DNA from 4 places in the Pseudomonas sp. SB113 genome. Region 3 is predicted to be linked to each of the others. Evidence: riboswitches for the same ligand, from Rfam matches in the RefSeq annotation. Region 3 holds a riboswitch; each other region holds the start of a gene.

Region 1 (5,487 bases), on a different contig from region 3:
AGCCGTTTTTTCAAGATGATCAACCTGAGCCGGTGGTAGTCAAAAACCTGGAAACCGTACAGGGCGATGAGCGCGATTTGATTATGCTCGGCATTGGGTATGGGCCAACCGAACCCGGCGCTCAAGTCATGTCGATGAACTTCGGTCCCCTGAACAAAGAGGGCGGCTGGCGTCGATTGAACGTAGCAATAACTCGCGCTCGCCGGGAAATGCTGGTCTTTTCATCTTTTGATGCTTCGATGATCGACTTGAATCGCACCAATGCAAGAGCCGTACGTGATCTAAAGCACTTCATTGAGTTTGCTCAGCGGGGGCCGAGAGCGCTAGCCGAAGCGATACAGGGCTCGGTAGGTGGGTACGACTCTCCATTTGAAGAAGCTGTTGCCCAAGGTTTGAGGCGCAAAGGCTGGCAAGTCGTTCCGCAAATTGGCGTATCCCGCTTCCGTCTTGATTTGGGCATCGTGCATCCAGACCGCCCCGGTGATTACCTTGCTGGCGTCGAATGTGATGGTGCCACTTATCACAGCGCGGCGACGGCGCGTGACCGTGACAAGGTGCGAAGCGCGATTCTGAAAGGCCTGGGCTGGAATCTGGTGCGGTTGTGGTCCACCGATTGGTGGATCGACAAGTCCGCAGCTTTGGATCGCCTGCACGCAGCTCTTGAAGCGCTGCTGGTTGAATCCCGGGCCACCCCTGAAGTGGTTGTTTATGAAGAGCCCCAGGTATTCATTCCTCCATTGACACTCGTCGACAGGGATTCATCTCTGTCCGCCCAGGATCAGGTAGAGGATGTTATTGCAGCTTCTGTGAGTGACCTGACGATAAACGAACCTCCGGAGCTCAAAGTTGCCAGGGCAGTCTCTGTTTCAGTCCACCCTGCTGTCAAAGGTGAATATCGAGTCACGGATTTCACCAGCGTGAGTGATAGGATTCGCGCGGATGCGTTTTACTCCGAAGCATACGATCCGGTTCTGAAAGATCTGATTTCCCATGTGCTGATCCATGAGGCGCCGATTCTGGATTCGTTATTGGTACAGCGAATTGCAAGGGCGCATGGATTCCAAAGGTCTGGCCGCTTGATCCGGGAGCGTGTTCTTGAATTGACCGAGCAGCATCACCATTTGAAAAGCGACCCGGTGGAAGGGCAGTTCGTCTGGCACTCGCAAAGCGATGTGTTGAATTGGAACCTATATCGAACACCAGGTGCACTTGACGATGCTCGCTCTGTCGAAGAAATAGCTGCTGAAGAGTTGTTGTTAGTGGCTTCTTTGATTTCATCAGGTGACCAGCCTTCGGAAATTGCCAAGACATTTGGTGTGAAGCGTTTGACGAGTGCAGGGCGTGAGCGGATCGAGTCAGTCGTAAGGTCTGCTGCTGATTTCTAATCACGAGGTATAGCGTGGGGGCAAGCCTTCTCGGTCGTTTCTTCAGGGGTAGTCAAGTAAAAGTCGCCGACATTGACCATCTCTCGCGCACTGCGTAGCCTTGCACCCTCGAGGTTCTTCGGCCCAGGCCGAAGCTAAGAAGGGAACGCGGTTCAAGCCGCGGCTGCCCCCGCAACTGTGAAGGGTTTATCTGACTGCCACGCCACTGCCACTGCGGCGGGAAGGCGCAGTCGGCGCCGGTCGCAAGACCCGCAAGCCCCAAGCCAGGAGACCTGCCTCGCTACCGATTTTCCAATTCAACCGGGCGGGGTGATCCGGTGACGAAATCTGCTGCTGCGCGCCGTCGCAGGGCCTATCGTCCCGTATGCCCGCCCCAAAGGGCATCCGATGAAAACACTAGCCAAACTTCCCGTCACCATCGTTACCGGCTTCCTCGGCTCGGGCAAAACCACCTTGCTGCGCCATATGCTCGACAACGCCCAGGGGCGTCGTATTGCGGTGATCGTCAACGAGTTCGGCGAGCTGGGCATCGACGGTGAGATCCTCAAGCAGTGCTCCATCGGTTGCACCGAAGAAGAGGCCAACGGCCGTGTTTACGAGCTGGCCAACGGCTGCCTGTGCTGCACCGTGCAGGAAGAATTCTTCCCGGTGATGCGCGAACTGGTCGCCCGTCGCGGCGACCTCGACCATATCCTCATCGAAACCTCGGGCCTGGCCCTGCCAAAACCCTTGGTACAGGCCTTCCAATGGCCGGAAATCCGCAATGCCTGCACGGTTGATGCGGTCATCACCGTGGTCGACAGCCCGGCCGTGGCCGCCGGCACCTTCGCCGCGTTCCCGGATCAGGTCGATGCCCAGCGCAAACTCGACCCGAACCTGGACCACGAATCGCCGCTGCACGAGCTGTTTGCCGACCAACTGGCCAGCGCCGACCTGGTGATCCTCAATAAGTCCGACCTGATCAGCGCCGAAGACCTGGCCCGTGTACGCCTGGAAGTTGCCGAGGAGCTGCCGCCGGCGGTGAAGGTCATCGAAGCCAGCAGCGGTCGCGTGCCCCTGGACGTGCTGATCGGCTTGGGTGCCGGCTCCGAGGAGCACATCGACGCTCGCCACAGCCATCACGATCATCACCATGAAGGTGAAGACGACCACGATCACGACGCGTTTGATTCGATCTCCATCGACCTGCCCCAAGCCGACGAGGCGCTGCTGCTCGACGCCCTGACTCAGTTGGTGGTTCAGCACGGCATCCTGCGCGTCAAGGGCTTCGCCGCCATCCCGAACAAGCCGATGCGCCTGCTGATCCAGGGCGTGGGCATGCGTTTCGACAAGCACTTCGACCGTGCCTGGGGCGCCGATGAAGCGCGCATCACGCGGCTGGTGCTGATCGGCCAGGAGCTGGACGCGGCGGGCCTCGAAGCGCAACTGCGCGCCGCCCTCAGCGTTTAACCCATGCACCTGCTCAGGACTCAGCCCGGTGGTTTCGTCGCGGACGACAATATTGCCGACCTTGGCCAAACCCCCGCCGAGCTGGTGATCCTGTGCAGCGGCGATTCCAGCCTGGCGCTGCTGGCCGAAGCGGCCCAGCAGTTGCCCGAGGACTACCCCAGCCTGCGCCTGGCCAACCCGATGCAGGTGCAGAACCACGCGTCGGTCGACCTGTATGTGGATGAGGTGCTGCGCCACGCCAAGGTCATCCTGATTTCGCTGCATGGCGGCATCGGTTACTGGCGCTACGGCATCGAGCGTCTGGTGGCGCTGGCCGAGCGCGGCGTCACCCTGATCCTGGTGCCGGGGGATGATCGCCCGGACCCGGAACTCAGCGGCCTGAGCACGGTGAATGCCGAACAGCGCGACCGCCTGTGGCACTTCCTGCGCCAGGGCGGTTTGGGCAATGCCCTGGACTTCTATCGCTGCCTGGCCAGCGCCTACCTGGGGCGTGACTATGCCTGGGCCGAGCCGCAAACCCTGCCGCGCACGGCGATTTATCACCCGCATAAAGCTAACCCTCGCCTCAATGACTGGCAGACGGATTGGCACGCGGATTGGCCCGTGGCGGCGGTGCTGTTCTACCGCTCGCACTTGCAGGCGGCCAATACCGGTTTTATCGACGTGTTCTGCCAGCGTTTGCAGGCGGCGGGTCTTAATCCGTTGCCGATGGCGGTGGCCAGCTTGAAAGAACCCGGCTGCCTGACGGTAGTCGAGGACCTGCTGGATGAGGTCGGCGCGGCGGTGATCCTGAACACCACCGGGTTTGCCCAATCCAGCCCGGAAGCCCCACATTTGCGCCCGTTTCGCCGCAATATCCCGGTGATCCAGGCGATTTGCGCCCAGGACAACCAGCCAGGCTGGCAGGCCAGCGAGCAAGGCCTTGGCCCTCGCGACCTGGCGATGCACATTGCCTTGCCCGAGTTGGACGGGCGGATTATCAGCCGGCCGATCAGCTTCAAGGATCTGGCCTGGCGCAGCGAGCGCAGCCAGTCGGACGTGGTGTGCTACCGCGCAGCCCCCGAACGCATGGATTTTGTTGCCGAGCTGGCGCGCCGTTGGGTCGAACTGGCGCGGGTGCCGAATGCGGATAAACGCATCGCCCTGATCCTCGCCAACTACCCGACCCGCGACGGCCGCATCGGCAATGGCGTGGGCCTGGACACCCCGGCTGCCGCGCTGAATATCCTGCGTGCCCTGCAAGCCGAAGGTTATCCGGTGCCGGCTCAACTGCCCGCAAGCGGCACTGCGCTGATCCATGACCTGCTCGGCGGCGTCACCAACGATCTTGACAGCCTCGACCTGCGCCCCTGCCATCAAAGTCTCGGCCTGGACGACTACGAAGCGATGTTCCAGCGCTTGCCTGAGTCCAATCGCCAGGCGGTGCTGGCGCGTTGGGGCGCGCCGCAAAACGATCCGATGTTCCGCGACGGCCGCCTGATGATCGCCGGCCTGCGCCTGGGCCTGACCTTCGTTGGCATCCAGCCGGCCCGGGGTTACCAGGTGGATGCCAGCGCGGTGTACCACGACCCGGACCTGGTGCCGCCCCATGGCTACCTGGCGTTCTACTTCTGGTTGCGCCACACCTACGGCGCCCATGGCGTGATCCATGTGGGCAAGCACGGCAACCTGGAATGGCTGCCGGGCAAGGGCGTGGGGCTCTCGGAAAACTGCTGGCCGGATGCGCTGCTGGGGCCGCTGCCGAACATCTACCCGTTTATCGTCAACGACCCGGGCGAGGGCGCCCAGGCCAAGCGGCGCACCCAGGCAGTGATCATCGACCATCTGATGCCGCCGCTGACCCGCGCCGAAACCTACGGCCCGTTGCGAAATCTGGAGCTGTTGGCGGACGAATACTACGAAGCCCAACTGCTCGACCCACGCCGGGCCCGCGAGCTGCAAAAAGACATCCTCCAGTTGGTGCGCGAAACCCGTATCGACCAGGAGCTTGAACTGGGCGGCGACGTCGATGCGGCGGTCTGGCTGCCGCGCCTGGACACTTACCTGTGTGACTTGAAGGAATCGCAGATCCGCGACGGCTTGCATATCTTTGGTGAGTCGCCCCAGGGGCGCTTACGTATCGACACCTTGCTGGCCTTGTTGCGCATCCCCCGTGGCGATGGCCGTGGCCCGCAATCGAGCCTGCTGCGCGTATTGGCCAAAGCCTTCGAATTGGGCTTTGATCCGCTGGACTGCGCCCTGGCCGAGCCGTGGACCGGCCGCCGCCCGGCGGTGTTGCAGAACATCGATACGCAGTTGTGGCGCACCGCCGGGGACACTCGCGAGCGACTTGAGCTGTACGCCGCGCGACTCATCGAGCAGGCATTGGAAGGGCCGCTGGAACAGCTGGAAGAGCCCGGCTGGGAGGATGTGAAGGCGGTGATCGAAAGCCTGCGCATTGTGGTCGCGCCGCGCCTGGATGCCTGCGGCCCGGCGGAAATGCGCGGCTTGCTGGATGCCCTCGGCGGGCGCTTTGTGCCGGCCGGCCCAAGCGGCGCGCCGAGTCGGGGGCGCCTGGATGTGCTGCCGACCGGGCGCAATTTCTTCACCGTCGACGTGCGCAACCTGCCCACTACCACCGCGTGGCGCATCGGCTTCCAGTCGGCCAACCTGA
Region 2 (5,487 bases), on a different contig from region 3:
TCGTGTGAGTCACGCCGGTATCTACCTGGGCGATAACCAGTTTATCCACTCCAGCAGCCGTCGCAGTGGCGGTGTTCGAGTCGACAGCCTGGGCGACAGCTACTGGAGCAAAACCTTCATCGAAGCCAAGCGCGCACTCGCCATGGCCCCGACTACGGTTACCGCCAGCAAGTAAACTTAAAGTGTTACTTGAAGTTTGACGTGTAAGCGCTAGAATCCCTGGACATTGTTGTAATCCGTTCGCGCGAGCTTTGCTTGCGCGTTCTGGTTTTCAGCGTTCGGCAGCGATAGCCGCATCCAGACCAGGATTGTTCTGCACATGTCGACCTCAGCCCGCCTGATCCTTATTCTCTGCGCCGCGCTTATCAGCGCCTGCGCCAGCCGGCCGCCACCCGCTCCCGTTGCGGTCAAGCCCAAGCCGCTATTCAACTATTCCACCCAGAATTTCTCGCCTGCGGCCGAAGACGTGCTCTTTCGTGCGCTGGGCCTGGTCGGCACGCCTTACCGTTGGGGCGGCAACACGCCGGACTCGGGTTTTGATTGCAGCGGCCTGATCGGCTTCGTCTTCCGCGACGCCGCCGGCATCTCCCTGCCGCGCACCACCCGCGAACTGATCGTGATGCGCGCCCAGGATGTCAGCGAGCAGAACCTGCAGACCGGCGACCTGCTGTTCTTCGCCACCGGTGGCGGTTCCCAGGTCAGCCACGCCGGGATCTATGTGGGTGAAGGCCGCTTTGTCCATGCGCCGCAAACCGGCGGTACGGTGAAGCTGGATACTTTGTCCAAGGCGTATTGGCAGAATGCCTACCTGAGCGCCAAGCGTGTGTTGCCGGCCAATCTGGCACGCAACCCCTGAACCAAACACCGAACTAAATGTGGGAGGGGGCTTGCTCCCGATAGCAGTGGGTCAGGCACAGATACTGTGACTGATACTTCGCTATCGGGAGCAAGCCCCCTCCCACATTGGTTTTATGTTGCGTCTGGGGGCGTTTATTTAGCCGCCGACACCCGCCACACCTTATTCCCCACGTCATCCGCCACCAGCAAATCCCCTTGCTGATCAATCACCACGCCCACCGGGCGGCCCATGGCTTTCTCATCTTTATCGAGGAACCCGGTCAGCACATCCACCGGCTGGCCTTTAGGCTGGCCTGCCTCGAACGGCACGAAGATGACCTTGTAGCCACTGTGCGGCTTGCGATTCCACGAACCATGCTGTCCGATGAACGCGCCATTGCTGAACGGCGCCGGGAGTTTGCTGCCCTCGGCAAATGTCAGGCCCAAAGAAGCGGTGTGAGGCCCGACCGCATAGTCCGGCGCAATTGCCTTGGCGACCAGGTCCAGGTTTTGCGGTGTGACGCGCACATCCACATGCTGGCCGTAATAGCTGAACGGCCAGCCGTAGAACCCGCCGTCCTTGACCGAGGTGATGTAGTCCGGCACCAGGTCGCTGCCGATCTCATCGCGCTCGTTTACCGCTGTCCATAGCTTGCCGCTCTGGGGTTCCCAGGCCATGCCGTTAGGGTTACGCAGGCCGGAAGCAAAAATGCGGTGCTGGCCGCTGGCGCGATCCACTTCCCAGATGGCCGCCCGGCCCTGTTCCGCTTCAAGGCCGTTTTCGCCGACGTTACTGTTGGAGCCGACGCTCACATACAGTTTGCTGCCGTCCTTGCTGGCGACCACGTTCTTGGTCCAGTGGTGATTGATGCTGCCGCCCGGCAGGTCGACCACCGTGGTGCCAGGTGCCTTGATCGCGGTTTCGCCCGCTTGATAGGGGAAGCGCAGCAGCTTGTCCGAATCGGCCACGTACAGGTCATTGCCGACCAGTGTCATGCCGAACGGTGAGTTGAGGTTTTCCAGGAACACCGTGCGGGTCTCGGCGACGCCATCGTGATCGGCATCGCGCAGCAGGGTGATGCGGTTCGGGCTTGGTACCCCGGCGCCGGCACGGCCCATGACCTTCTCCATGACCCAGCCGCGAATGCCCGTGGAATCGTCCGGCTTGGGCGGCGCATTGGTTTGCGCCACGAGCACATCGCCGTTGGGCAGCACATACAGCCAGCGCGGGTGGTCCAGGCCTTCGGCGAACGCCGCCACTTGGGTGCCGGCCGCGGCTGTCGGCTTCACGCCCTCTGGCCAGCCGATTGCCGGGGCGATGTTCACGGTGGGGATCAGGGTTTTGTTCGGCTCTGGTAGCTGGGGCGACGGCCCGGTGCCATCGGACACCTGCAGGGTGGAGCTTTCACCGCAGGCGGCGAGGCTGCCGGCGAGCATGATGAGTAGGGCGAATCTGGTTTTTTGCATGGTGTTCTCCTTGATACCTGTAAGGGTAGAGGAGAGCGGCGGTGCGATGGTTCAAGTGCAAGGCCAGCTTTAATTGACGCTCCACCCCCAACCCACTAACCTTCGCGGCTTGTTCCAGGTGCTCTGTGACCCATGGGTCGACAGAGTGAAACAGGGAAGCCGGTGAGTGAGCGCACTTGTACACAGTGCTGCCGCGATTCCGGCGCTGCCCCCGCAACGGTAAATGAGTCAAGACGGTGCCTTTTGCCACTGTATCGCCCGCGATATGGGAAGGCGCGCCGTCGGCGTGTTCGCGCTGTAGATGAGAACAAGCGCGCCACTCATGAGCCCGGAGACCGGCCTGGATCATCCAACAGCATCACGGTGGGCGATGCTTGGCTGTCTGTTTTTTCCTGCCTGCCGTTTTTGTCCAGCCCCAACGGAGAGCTGCCATGACCGATACCCCCGACCGCGACGAACGCCACCTGGCGCGCATGCTGCGCAAAAAAGCCGTGATCGACGAGCGCATCGCCAATTCCCCCAATGAGTGCGGCTTGCTGCTGGTGCTGACCGGCAACGGCAAAGGCAAGAGCAGCTCGGCATTCGGCATGCTCGCGCGCGCCATGGGCCACGGCATGCAGTGCGGTGTGGTGCAGTTCATCAAGGGGCGCAACAGCACCGGTGAGGAGTTGTTCTTCCGCCGCTTCCCCGAGCAAGTGCGTTTCCACGTGATGGGCGAAGGCTTCACCTGGGAGACCCAGGATCGCCAGCGTGATATCGCCGCCGCTGAAGCCGCCTGGGCCGTCTCCCGTGAACTGCTGCAAGACCCCACCATCGGCCTGGTGGTGCTGGATGAGCTGAACATCGCCCTCAAGCATGGCTACCTGGACCTCGATCAGGTACTCAGCGACCTGCAGGCCCGTCCGCCGATGCAGCACGTGGTCGTCACCGGCCGTGGCGCCAAGCCTGAATTAATCGAGATGGGCGACACCGTCACCGAAATGGGCATGCTCAAGCACGCGTTCCAGGCCGGTATCAAGGCACAGAAGGGCGTCGAACTTTGAATCAGCCCCGTCATTGCCCGGCCGTCCTGATCGCCGCACCGGCGTCCGGCCAAGGCAAAACCACCGTCACCGCCGCGCTCGCCCGTTTGCACCGCAACCTGGGGCGCAAGGTGCGTGTGTTCAAATGCGGCCCGGACTTCTTGGACCCGATGATCCACGAGCGCGCCAGCGGTGCGCCGGTGTATCAATTGGACATGTGGATGGTAGGCGAGCAGGAAAGTCGCCGCCTGCTGTGGGAAGCGGCGGGGGAGGCCGACCTGATCCTGATCGAAGGTGTGATGGGCCTGTTCGATGGCACGCCGTCCAGCGCCGACCTGGCGCGGCATTTCGGCGTGCCGGTGCTCGGTGTCATCGACGGCACCGCCATGGCCCAGACCTTTGGCGCCCTGGCCCTCGGCCTGGCGCGCTATCAGCCGGACCTGCCGTTCGCCGGGGTGCTGGCCAACCGCGTCGGCACCCTGCGCCATGCGCAACTGCTGGAAGGCAGCCTGACCGAAGGCCTGCGCTGGTATGGCGCATTGTCCCGCGAAACCGGGATCGAACTGCCCAGCCGCCATTTGGGCCTGGTGCAGGCCAGCGAGCTGAACGATCTCGACGTGCGCTTGGACGCCGCCGCCCAGGCATTGGGCAGCAGCTGTGAAGTCGCATTGCCGCCACCGGTGACCTTCGCCGCACCAGCAGTGATCGAGGCCGAGCCGTTACTGGATGGTGTGCGCATTGCGGTGGCCCGTGACGAAGCCTTCGCCTTCACCTATGGCGCCAGCCTCGACCTGTTGCGGGCGATGGGCGCCGAGTTGCGCTTCTTCTCGCCGCTGCATGATCGCCAATTGCCCGACGCCGACAGCCTCTATCTGCCCGGCGGTTACCCGGAACTGCACCACCAGGCGCTGTCGGAAAACACCCTGATGCTTGAAGCCATTCGTAACCACCATGCCGCCGGCAAACCCTTGCTCGCCGAGTGCGGCGGCATGCTCTACCTGCTGGATTCGCTCACCGATGTCGACGGCACCCGCGCCGAACTGGTCGGCCTGCTGCAAGGCGACGCGGTGATGCAAAAGAAACTCGCGGCCCTGGCCCTGCAAAGCGTAGAGCTGCCGGAAGGCGTGCTGCGCGGGCACACGTATCACCATTCCCTGACCAGCACCGAGTGCCAGCCGATTGCCCGTGGCCTGAGCCCGAACGGTGGGCGCGGTGCCGAAGCGGTCTTCCGACAGGGGCGGATGACGGCCTCTTACGTGCACTTCTATTTCCCCTCGAATCCGACGGCGGTAGCCGCCTTGTTTGCACCGGACCGAGCTGAAACCCTATCCACTGTGGGAGGGGGCTTGCCCCCGCTAGGGCCATGACCGACAACGCTTTCCCCCAGGCCGACCGCGACGCCGTCTACCGCGCCATCGCCGAACGCCGCGACATGCGCCACTTCAGCGGCGGCGTGGTCGCCCCCGAATTGCTGCATCGCCTGCTCCAGGCCGCGCACCAGGCCCCCAGCGTTGGCCTGATGCAGCCCTGGCGGTTTATCCGCATCAGCGACCGCGCGTTGCGAAGCCAGATTCAACACCTGGTGGAAGAAGAGCGCGTGCGCACCGCCGAGGCATTGGGCGAGCGCTCCGACGCGTTCATGCAGCTCAAGGTCGAAGGTATCCACGATTGCGCCGAAGTGCTGGTGGCGGCGTTGATGGATGACCGTGAGCGCCACATCTTCGGACGGCGCACCCTGCCGGAAATGGACCTGGCGTCGCTGTCCTGTGCGATCCAGAACCTGTGGTTGGCTGCCCGGGTCGAGGGGCTGGGCATGGGCTGGGTCTCGCTGTTCGAACCCCAGGCCCTGGCCGACCTGCTGGGCCTGCCGCCCGGCGCGAAACCCCTGGCGGTCTTGTGCCTGGGGCCGGTGACGGAATTTTACCCGGCACCGATGTTGCAGCTCGAAGGCTGGACCGAGCCTCGGCCGTTGAGTGACATGTTGTATGAAAATGCGTGGGGAGTGAGTCAATGAGTGTGGCCTTGCTGTGTGTCGCCGCGGTGGCGCTGGATGCGCTGTTGGGCGAGCCCAGGCGCTGGCATCCGCTGGTGGCGTTCGGTAATTTTGCCGGGCGCATCGAGCAGCGTTTCAACAGCGGTGGCCGTGGCTGGCGCAGCCATG
Region 3 (5,487 bases):
GGTCAGCGCCTGGTTCAGATCATGCAGGGCGATCAGGGTGGTCACGGGTAACCCTTGCACACCTTTCAAAATCGCCAGTTGATGCTGGATGTCCAAGTGATTGGTCGGCTCATCCAGCAACAGGATCTGTGGCCGTTGCGCCAGGGCGCGGGCGATGTGCACGCGTTGGCGCTCGCCGCCGGAGAGGCTGCGCCAGGCACGGTGGCTCAGGTGGGTGGCGTCCACGTCGTGCAGGGCCTGGCGCACGATGGCGTCGTCTTCGCTGGACCACGGGCTCAGCGCCGACAGCCACGGTGTACGGCCCAGGGCCACAGCGTCGAACACGCGGATGGCGTCGTCGGTGTCGGCCTGTTGTTCCACCACCGCCAGTTGTTGTGCGATGGCGCGGCGGGACAGGTCGCCCAGGCGTTGGCCGCCCAGGCGCACATCGCCGCTGGCCGGAGTGCGCAGCCCGGCGAGCAGTTTGAGCAGGGTGGATTTGCCGGAGCCATTCGGCCCGACAATCCCCAGGGTTTCACCCAACTGAACCTCCAGGTGAATATCACGCAGCAACTCGGCCTCACGCACCTTGAAGCCCAGGCCGGTGCAACTCAGTACGCTCATCGCGCATTCCTCCGGCCAATCAGGATCAGCGCAAACACCGGCGCGCCCACCAAGGCCGTCACCACGCCGACCGGAATCACCTGGCCCTTGATCAAGGTGCGCGACAGCACGTCTGCCGCGATCAAAAACAATGCACCTCCCAGCGCACTCGCCGGCAGCAGGCGCGAATGCCCGGTGCCGAGCAGCAGGCGCACCGCGTGGGGGATCACCAGGCCGACAAAGCCAATGGCACCGACGATGGACACCATCACTGCGGTCACCAGCGCCGCGCAACCCACCAGCACGAACTGCACGCGGCGCACCGGGATGCCCAGGGACGCGGCCGAATCCGTACCGAAGGTAAACGCATCCAACGCGCGACGATGCCACAGGCATACCGCCAAGCCCGTGACCGCCACCGGCACTGCCAGCCACACCGACGGCCAGCGCACGCCGCTGAGGTTGCCCAGCAGCCAGAACATGATGCCGCGCGCCTGTTCGGAGCTGGCTGATTTGGTGATCAGGAACGCCGTGAGCGCGTTGAACAGCTGCGAGCCGGCGATGCCCGCGAGGATGATCTGCCCGGTGCCGCTGGACGAACCACTGGCCCGCGCCAGCAGGATCACCAGGGCAAACGCCGCCATCGCGCCGACAAAGGCGCCGGCCGAGAGTGAAATCAGGCCGCCGCCCACGCCCATCAGCGCCACCAGCACCGCGCCGGTCGAAGCGCCGGCGCTGATGCCCAGCAGGTAGGGATCGGCCAGTGGGTTGCGCAGCAACGACTGCAAAATCACCCCGCAGGTGGCCAGCCCCGCACCGCAGGCGGCGGCAACCAGGGCGCGGGTGAGGCGGTAGTTCCACACCACGCCTTCATCGATCGGGTCCAACACGTAACCGGCCGCCCACAGTTTGTTGGCGAGCACCTGCAGCACCACCTGGGGCGAGATGGCGGTTTCGCCGATGGCCACGCCGGCGAGCACGGCGATCAGCAATAGCGCCAGGGCGAGTAATGTCCGGATCATTGCGGCAGGTCGTAGCCGTCGATGGCCGTGGCCAGGTGTTCAAGGCCATCGAACATGCGGATGCTGGCTTGCAGCGCCAGGGCGTCGAGGATGATGATGCGGTTGTTTTTCACGGCGTCCATGTTGCGCGTGACCGGGTCGCTGCGCAGGAAGGCGAGTTTCTTTTCATGGTCGTCGGCGGGGTAGCGGCGGCGGTCCATGCGGGCGATCACCAGGAAGGTCGGGTTGGCCTTGGCGATGGTTTCCCAGCCGACGGCGGGCCACTCTTCGTCGGATTGCACCACGTTGTGCAGGCCGAGGGTTTCGAGCATGAACTCGGGGATGCCTTTGTGGCCGGCCACGTACGGGTCGCTGCCCATTTCGGAACTGGAGAACCACACCAGCGCGCTGGCGTGCTTGAGGCCTTTGCTTTGTACGGTGGCCACGGATTTGGTCAACCGCGCCTTGAGCGCGTCGTTCAGTTGTTGGCCGCGATCCTGTACATCGAAGATCTGTGCCAGCTGGCGGATGCTCTTGTAGATCGTCTCGATACGGAACGGCTCCAGCCGCGTGCCGTCGGCGCCCACCAGGTTGTCCTTGCCTTCGCAGTCGGAGGGCAGCAGGTAGGTGGGGATCTTCAGTTCGTGAAACTGCTCGCGGGTGCCGACCACGCCTTGCGGGCCCACGACCCACTCCAGTTCGGCGGCCACCAGTTGCGGGCGCTTGGCGATCACCGCTTCGAAGCTTGGCTCGTTATTGGCAAGGCGCTCGATGCTGTCGTTCTGGGCCTTGAACTGCGGCAACACGCTGTTGAACCACAGCGAAGTGCCCACCACGCGGTCAGCCACGCCGAGGGCATAGAGCATTTCGGTGGCGGCCTGGCCGATGGTCACGCTGCGCGTGGGCGCCTGCTGGAAGGTGAGGGTGCTGCCGCAGTTTTCCAGCGTCAGCGGGTAATGCGTGGGTGCGGCGTGGGCCAGGGCGCAGAAACCCAGGCCGCCGATCAGGGCGGTAACGCGTGGCAGCATGCGGCAATCTCCGTGTGGACCGTACGTGTAAACAGGGGAGGTACGGTTCGGAAATACGCCCTCGAACGCTGCCGAACGGGCAGGCAAGGATGTCCTTCCCGGACACCCCGCCGGTTAGTGATTGTGCTGGGCCGGCAGGTCTCCTGACTGATGCGTCATCGCCACGCTCCGGCCTTCCCGGACGCGGTCCAGTGGCAGTGGGGAGCAGGCTCGGCACCTACAGTTGCGGGGGCAGCTTCGATTGACGCGCGATACCGCGCTTCGAATTCCCTATTAGTCCCGTTCGGGAACCGGCGCGGTATGGTAGTTGATTAGGACGAGGCGATACAGCCCGGAGAGCGCCCGATCAAAGACGAATATCCTCAGGCCCTCGGATCAGCGCTTCAATCCGCGTGCCCGTGGCGCGCTCTTCGTTGCTGAAACCGTCGTAGTCCGCGAGGTTGGCGAAACGGATGCCGGTCAATTGTTCTATCTGGATCACGCTGCGTTGGTAGGTCCTGACCTGGCCGAACATCAGGTCGAGCTGACCCAGTTCGCGGCTTTGGTCGATCATGTAGGCACTGGCGGAGGGCTTGCCGTCGTCGCTGAGGTAGGCCACCACTTTCCAGAACGCCTTGGGGATTCTGATGCCACGGTAGAGGCGATCGTCGTCGGCGAACACCGGGCCGCTGAACACCGTTGCCCGGGCTTTCCAGCGTTGCGTATTGTTGAGAATGTAGTCTTCGAGTTCCAGCCAGGTCTTTTGGTTGAACCCGCTCATCTGCGGCGAGCAGTTGGTGAAATGGAAGGTGTCGATGTTGGCTGTTTTTGCCTCATCGCCCCAGTTCGGGTCCTGCCGGCGCACCAGGTGGCCGCGATCCAGTCCATTGTTGGTGTAGAGCACTTCGCCCACCTGCGCGCTGATCGGCAGGCGACCATCGTAGGCCCAGGTGTCGTTGCTGCGGATAATCTCCACATGCTGCCCGCCGTCGATATTGACGCCCACGTAGAGCGCCAGTCGTCGGGAACGTGACATCGTCACCGAGAAATGCGTGTAGTCCAGCCGCAGCGGTTGTACGTCATCCGCCAATGCCTCATCGGCGCTGGGCCAGGGCACCGCGAAGCTGCTGAGAAAATCCTCGGCGTAGCCCTGTCGGTCCTGTAGATCCTTGGCGGGGGTGACACGGGGCGTCGCCGCCCGGGCTTCCAAAAGGCTGGGATTGACCGCGATCAACGGGCGCAGATCGGCGAGTCTTGGGCGGTGCGAAAGGTCGATTTTGGCTTTACGTGCGGGCATCGGTAGTTCCTCGCGGTCCTTGGATAAACACGACTGCAACATAGCTTCATGACAATTTGGGCCAAGCAGTCACCGTCGGCTACCCTGAAACGGTTACCCGGACGTTCGCCACACGCCAACAAGGAGCCAGCCTATGTGTGTTCGCCAACAGCGCAACCCGATTTTTTGCCTGATCCCGCCGTATATGCTCGACCAGATCGCGCGCAACGGTGATAAAGCCCAACGCGAGATCGCGCTGCGTACCCGTGCCAAAGACAGCACCTTCCGCTCGCTGCGTATGGTCGCGGTGCCGGCCAGGGGGGCCGCCCATATGGCCCTGGCCATGGGCGCCGACAAACGGCGCTCGATCTACAGCGCCGAGGGCAGCGACAGCCTGCCTGGCAAGCTGATCCGTGGCGAAGGCCAGCCCGCCAGTGGTGACGCCGCAGTGGACGAAGCCTACGACGGGCTGGGCGCCACGTTCGATTTTTTCGACCAGGTCTTTGATCGCAACTCCATCGACGATGCCGGCATGGCGCTGGACGCCACCGTGCACTTTGGCCAGAACTATAACAATGCGTTCTGGAACTCGACCCAGATGGTGTTTGGGGATGGCGATCAGCAGCTATTCAATCGGTTCACAGTGGCGCTTGACGTGATTGGCCATGAATTGGCCCACGGTGTCACCGAGGATGAGGCCAAGCTGATGTATTTCAATCAGTCCGGTGCCTTGAACGAGTCGCTGTCGGACGTGTTCGGCTCACTGATCAAGCAATATGCCTTGAAGCAAAAGGCCCAGGACGCCGACTGGTTGATCGGCAAAGGGCTGTTTACCAAGAAAATCAAAGGCACCGCCCTGCGTTCGATGAAGGCACCGGGTACGGCGTTCGATGACAAGCTGCTGGGCAAGGACCCCCAGCCAGGGCATATGGATGATTTTGTACAGACCTACGAGGATAATGGCGGCGTGCATATCAATTCCGGCATTCCCAACCATGCGTTCTATCAGGTGGCGACGAAGATAGGCGGGTTTGCCTGGGAGCGCGCAGGGCGCATCTGGTATGACGCACTGCGCGATGCACGGTTGCGGCCAAACTCGGGGTTCCTGCGTTTCGCGCGCATCACTTACGATGTCGCCGGGCGACTTTATGGCGTGAACAAGGATGAGCAGAAGGCGGTCAAGGAGGGCTGGAAAGCGGTCGGCATTTCTGTGTAACAACACGCTTGGGCAGTGAGGAACAGCCATGCAAATTTCGATCAAGGAAATCGGCGGACCGGCGTTTTTTCCGGGCCTGGCCAAACCTCGTACCGTGCAATTGGACACGCTGCCCGAGCCGGACCAGCAAGAGTTGCGGCAACTGATCGAGAAATCAGACTTCTTTCAGTTGCCGCAAAGCACGGCGCCGGAACCCGGCAACCCAGGCCAGGTGCATTACACCCTGACCGTGACGGAAGGAGAGCGCGAACACACGGTCTGCGTGCTGGCGCCGGTGAAGTCACAGGCGCTGGATGGGCTGGTGCAATGTGTGCGGCGGCATATTCGCTAGGGCTGCTGCGCAGCCCTGCGGGAGCAAGCTCCCTCGCCACAGGTGCTGTGTTGTCTTGAATTATTTGCGATCCA
Region 4 (5,487 bases), on a different contig from region 3:
ATTTTGCTCTTGTCCGGTGAGGTTCAAGACGGTATCTACGGGGTTTTACGCGGTGCTGGATAAGACGGTATCTACGCAGGGGGGGGCTCGGCTCAAGATGTGTAGATACCTATGCCCCGATAGCGGCATGTCAGTCGCCTCGTGAGTAGGCTGATGCACCGCCATGGGGGGCAATCCCGCCTTCAAGATATTTTATATTTCTTAATTTAAATCAGTGTATTGCTGTGACTTTTTGAAGTGAATAATCAAGATCGATAAAGGTGCGCATGCCCCGCCCGATACAACGAAGACTCACTGAAACTATCATTCGCCAGCACCCGGCCCACTACAATCAGCGCCGTACGCCGGAAGCCCTTGGCGGCGACTTTGTCGGCAATATCGCTGAGGGTGCCCACGGCCCAATCCTGATCCGGCCATGTCGCCCGGTGCACCACCGCAATCGGGCAGTCCGCGCCATAGTGCGGCAGCAGCTCGGCGACAATCTTCTCCAGATGATTGACCCCCAGGTGAATCGCCATGGTCGTGCCATGCCGGGCCAGGCTGTCGAAGTCTTCGCCGGCCGGCATACTGGTCTTATCGGCGTAGCGGGTCAGGATCACGCTTTGGGCGATGTCCGGCAGGGTCAGTTCGGTCTCCAGCAAAGCTGCACAGGCGGCCACCGCCGTAACGCCGGGAATGATCTGGAAGGGGATGCCCAACTCACGCAAGTAACGGATCTGCTCGCCAATCGCGCCATACAGGCTCGGGTCGCCGGAGTGCACGCGGGCCACATCCTGGCCGTTGGCGTGGGCGCTCTTGATCAGTTCGATGATCTGTTCCAGGTGCAGTTCGGCGCTGTTGACCACCTGTTGCGCCTGATGACCTTCCAGCACCGCCGCCGGCACCAGCGAGCCGGCATAGATGATCACCGGGCAACTGCGGATCAGGCGTTGGCCTTTGACGGTGATCAATTCCGGATCGCCGGGGCCGGCGCCGATGAAGTAGACGGTCATGGAGAATTCCTGTCAAAAAACGGGCGAGCATGAAGATTGCTCATGATCGGGAAGGGCGATTATCGGGATTTTAGCCGGCGCAGGCCAATGCAAAGGTGGCCTGGGCGGTTTTCCGGCGGGTGATCAGCAAGCGGGCAGGACCGCCGCAGAGCTGTTCGGCCAGGGCCAGGGCGGCACTTTCGGCGACGCCGTAACAGCCGGTATGGGCAAACGCGACCGTGGATTTGTGGCTCAGCCGGTCTTCATACGCCGCCAGTTGTGCGGCGCTGAAGCACTGCAATGGCAGATTGAGCAAGCGGGCCAGGGCGAGCACCCCAGGCTCGTCCCGTTTACGGTCAATGCTGGCCAGCGCCGTGACACGCTGGCGCTCGATCCCGCCCTCGGCGAGGGCGGTGTCAAACAGGCCCAGTAGGGTGTCTACATCACAACCCCGCTGGCAGCCCAGGCCGACTACCAGCGTCATGCCGAGTATTGATCGTCGTGGTTGCGGCGGAACAGCCAGGCACTGATCAGGCCGAGGGCCAGCCAGAACGCCACGTTGGTCAACTGCGAAGCGATCTTGAACTGCGCTTCGAGGGCTTGCGGGGCCAGCATCGAATGGGTTTCCGGCTGCGGCGCGCCGATCACATGCGGCACCACCAGGATCGCCGCGCCCAACACTTTCAGCAGCCAGTTGCGACCAAACACGATCAAGGCAATTCCGGCAGCCGTCGAGGCGGCGGTGCCGATCCACCAGATTTGCCGTTGCGCCAGGTCGGCGGCGGCAGTGCCCGGTAGCTCCGGCGGCAGGCCCAGGGTGGGCGCCAGCACAAAGGTCGCGTAACCGGCCAGGCCCCACAGCAAACCCTGGGCCGTGCGGGTAGGCGCGCGCAGGGTATAGAGGCCGGCGAGCATCAGGGCGAAACCGACGGCGACTACCAGGTTGCCGCCGGTGGTCGACAGCACGCGCTGCCAACCGTCTTCCGGCTCCCAGGCTTCGGCATCGTGGGTGTGCGCGGCGGCGCCAGCGGCGTGCTCGTGCACGACTTCGGTCGCGGCCGGGGCTTTTTCAAAGGTTTCCGCCTGCAGAATCAGCGGAGCGACCCAGAAGCTTTGCAGCAGGGTCAGCAGCAGGGCGGCCAGCAAGCCGGTGAACCCTGCGGTTTGCGCAATACGCTTGATCATGTCGGCAGGCCTCAGTGGCACGGGAACGCGGCGCTGTGGCGGGTATCGTGGGCAGCGTTGTGCACCGCCTCGATGTGCGAGAAACCGGCGAAATACACCAGGCACGCGCCGAGGATCGACGCACCGATGGCGGCGGCCAGGCGTTGGCTGAGGGTGGCGGAGCTGCTGGCGGTGTGCGAGGTGCTGCTGATGATCGACATGGCGCGTCCCTTTCAGGTGTCAGGGTGAAACGAGCGCATGCAAACCCTGCGAGCCAGGCACGCAGGGTTTTAACAGCGCCCGCCCACCGCGGGTTTGTTATTGGATGGTATTCGGGCCGGTCTCCGGGCTTGCGAGGGACACTGGGTCTATAAAGCGTCGCCTTCCCATGCCCTACAGGCACAGTGGATCTGACGCTTCACTCGCTTACCGTTGCGGGGGCAGCACCGGACTCGTCATCACGCGATGACTCACCGGTTTCCCGTTTCACCCTTTGAAGGGCACCCGAAACAAGATGTGTAGGAGAGCATGGGTGATGATTTGAGTCAAATATGGCGGCCACGCGCTCCTTATCACGTGTGAAATGCGAAAAATACAATTACCTGGTCGCGTTATCGGGGTTTGATGAAAAAAGCAGTTTCAAAAAGCCTGCACGTCGTTGAGTATGCCCACTCCTTTTGCCTGTATTGCAATGTCGCGTTGCCCCGTTTACCAAGGAGAAGTGGTCCATGACCATCAAGATCGAGGGAGTGATCGCCAACAAGATTGGCTTTGCGTCCCACCAGAATGCTGTCCCAGTTCTGCGCGAACTGATGGTAAATAATGGTGGTGAGGCGGATTACAACGATCTTGAGTTGGAGCTGGTGGCTGACCCGCCTTTCCTGGAAGGAAAAATTTGGCGTATTGATCGCCTAGTCAAAGATTCAACCCTGCATATTTCAGATCGTAATCTGACATTGAACGCCGGCTATCTGGCCGATCTTGCTGAAAGCCTTGCTGCAACGCTTGTTTTGCGACTTCGCTGCAAGGACGAGGTTCTGGTCAGTCAGACCTTCTCTGTGGAACTTCTCGCGAAAAATGAGTGGGGTGGAGTGAGTTCCATGCCGGAGTTGTTGCCCGCGTTCGCAATGCCAAATGACCCAGCAGTTGATCGGATACTCAAATCGGCATCGGACGTACTGCGTCGAGCTGGCAAACCGGATGGTATTGATGGATACGAGCGTAAGTCCCGAGCTCGCACATGGGAGCTGTCTTCCGCTATTTGGTCGGCAGTTTGCGGGCTGAGACTGAGTTATGCGCTACCCCCTGCAAGCTTTGAAACCCGGGGGCAAAAGGTTCGGCCGCCTGGACTTGTCCTGGATGGACGCGTAGCTACGTGCCTGGACACTGCGCTTCTGTTCGCTGGAGCGCTGGAGCAGGCCGGCCTCAATGCGCTCCTGATCCTGACCAAGGGGCACGCGTTCGTGGGTGTCTGGCTTCAACCGCAAGAATTCTCCCAGCTAATTACTGATGAAGCGGCTGCGGTGCGTAAACGTATTGATTTGAAAGAGGCACTGGTTTTTGAAACCACGCTAGCCACTCAATTTCCGGTTCCGAGCTTCAGTCAGGCAATCAATGCTGCTGAGCGACAAATCAATGATGAAGATTTCATCATGGCCATTGATTTGCATCGCGCACGTATGCAACGCATCCGACCTCTCGCAACTTCAGTGTCTGCCATCAAACCGGATGCTGACCAAGAGACGGCGCCTGTGCCAGAAGGCTTGGAGATTGCTCCGCCACTGCCACCATTTGATGTTGAGATCTCTACCGATTCGGATTCACCCGCCGGTAAATTAACGTTATGGCAACGCAAGCTCTTGGATTTGACCACCCGCAATCGGCTCCTGCATTTGCCGGACAGCGCCAAGGGTGTACGGCTGATTTGTCCTGATCCAGCTGAACTGGAAGATCAGTTATCCAGCGGTAAACGCATTCGAATCGTCTCTGTGCCAGACCTTGAGGCGGGTGGTAGGGATGCTGCGCTGTATGAGCAGCAGAATCGTGAAAGCCTGCGCGACGAGTATGCGAGGGCGGCTCTGGCCAGGGGCGAGGTGCTCGCTACACTTGAGAAAGCCAAGCTTGAAGTCGCCATGATCGACTTGTATCGCAAGGCCCGCAGCGATCTCGATGAGGGCGGCGCGAATACCTTGTTTCTCGCCTTGGGCTTTCTGAAATGGAAAAAAGCCGCGGATGACCAGAAGAGCTATTCAGCACCGTTGATTTTGCTGCCGGTCAAACTTGATCGTAAAAGTGCTTTGTCCGGCGTGACGATGACGTTGCTGGAAGATGAGCCGCGCTTCAACCTGACCTTGCTTGAGTTACTGCGACATGATTTTGAACTGGTCATCCCTGGTTTGGATGGTGAGCTACCAGCGGATGACAGCGGTATTGATGTGGCTGGTATCTGGAACATGGTGAGGCGCGCTGTCAGGGATGTGCCGGGATTCGAGGTCACTACAGAACTCGTACTGGGGACATTTTCATTCGCCAAGTACCTTATGTGGCAAGACTTGGCAGCCCGTTCAGACCAGTTGCTGAAGAGTCCGATGGTCAAGCACCTGTTGGAGCGAAGCCTGGGCGGTGGCGGTTATGCGACCTCTGGAGAGTTTCCGCAGCCCCACGAGTTGGATCGAAAGATCAACCCTGCGAATTTATTTACCCCACTACCAGCGGACTCCTCTCAACTTTCTGCTGTGGTTGCGTCATCCAGTGGTTGTGATTTTGTACTCGATGGGCCGCCAGGCACAGGTAAATCCCAAACTATTGCCAACATGATTGCGCACAACCTTGCGCTCGGACGAAGGGTGTTGTTTGTTGCTGAAAAGATGGCCGCTCTTGATGTGGTGTATAGGCGGCTTGAAGAAAAGGGGCTGGGTGAGTTTTGCCTCGAGCTTCACTCGAGTAAGACGTCCAAGGTTGAAGTACTCAAGCAGCTCGAACGCGCCTGGGATGTTCGTGATGCCCTGAGTGCGGATGAATGGGCTAACGAAGCGGCCAAGCTGCATAAGCTGCGAAACCGGCTCAATCAAATTGTCGAGTTGCTCCATCAACGCTCACCCAACGGTCTGTCGGTGCACCAGGCCATCGGGCGGGTAGTACGGGACTGGAACGAGTCGTTGCCGCGATTGACGTGGCCGTCCGGAACGGTTCACGACTCGCACACTTATTTGATGATGAAAGAGTTGGCGCGACGTCTCGACTTGAACGGTCAGGCCGCGCGTGAGCTGTCGAAAGATTTTGCGCTGATGGCGCCTACAGATTGGTCGAATGGATGGCAAGAGGCGATTGTCGCTGCCGCACAAGAGATGCC

Evidence for each region. A riboswitch is a leader RNA that binds a small molecule or an ion and turns the genes downstream of it on or off. The one in region 3 is predicted to bind cobalamin.
Region 1: another riboswitch for cobalamin. It lies ahead of cobW (cobalamin biosynthesis protein CobW); the one in region 3 lies ahead of AB1462_RS22555 (ABC transporter substrate-binding protein).
Region 2: another riboswitch for cobalamin. It lies ahead of cobO (cob(I)yrinic acid a,c-diamide adenosyltransferase); the one in region 3 lies ahead of AB1462_RS22555 (ABC transporter substrate-binding protein).
Region 4: another riboswitch for cobalamin. It lies ahead of AB1462_RS26390 (CbtB-domain containing protein); the one in region 3 lies ahead of AB1462_RS22555 (ABC transporter substrate-binding protein).

Annotation. Positions count from the first base shown of each region.
Region 1 is NZ_JBFMHW010000027.1:7,422-12,908, forward strand. It holds gene AB1462_RS26395 (DUF3320 domain-containing protein) at 1-1,385, shown strand, start outside; cobalamin riboswitch at 1,480-1,680, shown strand; gene cobW (cobalamin biosynthesis protein CobW) at 1,773-2,834, shown strand; gene cobN (cobaltochelatase subunit CobN) at 2,838-5,487, shown strand, end outside.
Region 2 is NZ_JBFMHW010000007.1:89,031-94,517, forward strand. It holds gene AB1462_RS11450 (NlpC/P60 family protein) at 1-175, shown strand, start outside; gene AB1462_RS11455 (C40 family peptidase) at 320-856, shown strand; gene AB1462_RS11460 (sorbosone dehydrogenase family protein) at 991-2,304, opposite strand; cobalamin riboswitch at 2,404-2,663, shown strand; gene cobO (cob(I)yrinic acid a,c-diamide adenosyltransferase) at 2,736-3,347, shown strand; gene AB1462_RS11470 (cobyrinate a,c-diamide synthase) at 3,344-4,693, shown strand; gene bluB (5,6-dimethylbenzimidazole synthase) at 4,690-5,340, shown strand; gene cbiB (adenosylcobinamide-phosphate synthase CbiB) at 5,337-5,487, shown strand, end outside.
Region 3 is NZ_JBFMHW010000019.1:8,433-13,919, reverse strand. It holds gene AB1462_RS22565 (ABC transporter ATP-binding protein) at 1-603, opposite strand, end outside; gene AB1462_RS22560 (iron ABC transporter permease) at 600-1,604, opposite strand; gene AB1462_RS22555 (ABC transporter substrate-binding protein) at 1,601-2,611, opposite strand; cobalamin riboswitch at 2,727-2,921, opposite strand; gene AB1462_RS22550 (DNA/RNA non-specific endonuclease) at 2,958-3,887, opposite strand; gene AB1462_RS22545 (M4 family metallopeptidase) at 4,021-5,082, shown strand; gene AB1462_RS22540 (protealysin inhibitor emfourin) at 5,111-5,413, shown strand; gene AB1462_RS22535 (aldehyde dehydrogenase family protein) at 5,474-5,487, opposite strand, start outside.
Region 4 is NZ_JBFMHW010000027.1:88-5,574, forward strand. It holds gene cobM (precorrin-4 C(11)-methyltransferase) at 246-992, opposite strand; gene AB1462_RS26380 (cobalamin biosynthesis protein) at 1,063-1,455, opposite strand; gene AB1462_RS26385 (CbtA family protein) at 1,452-2,156, opposite strand; gene AB1462_RS26390 (CbtB-domain containing protein) at 2,168-2,356, opposite strand; cobalamin riboswitch at 2,453-2,658, opposite strand; gene AB1462_RS26395 (DUF3320 domain-containing protein) at 2,864-5,487, shown strand, end outside.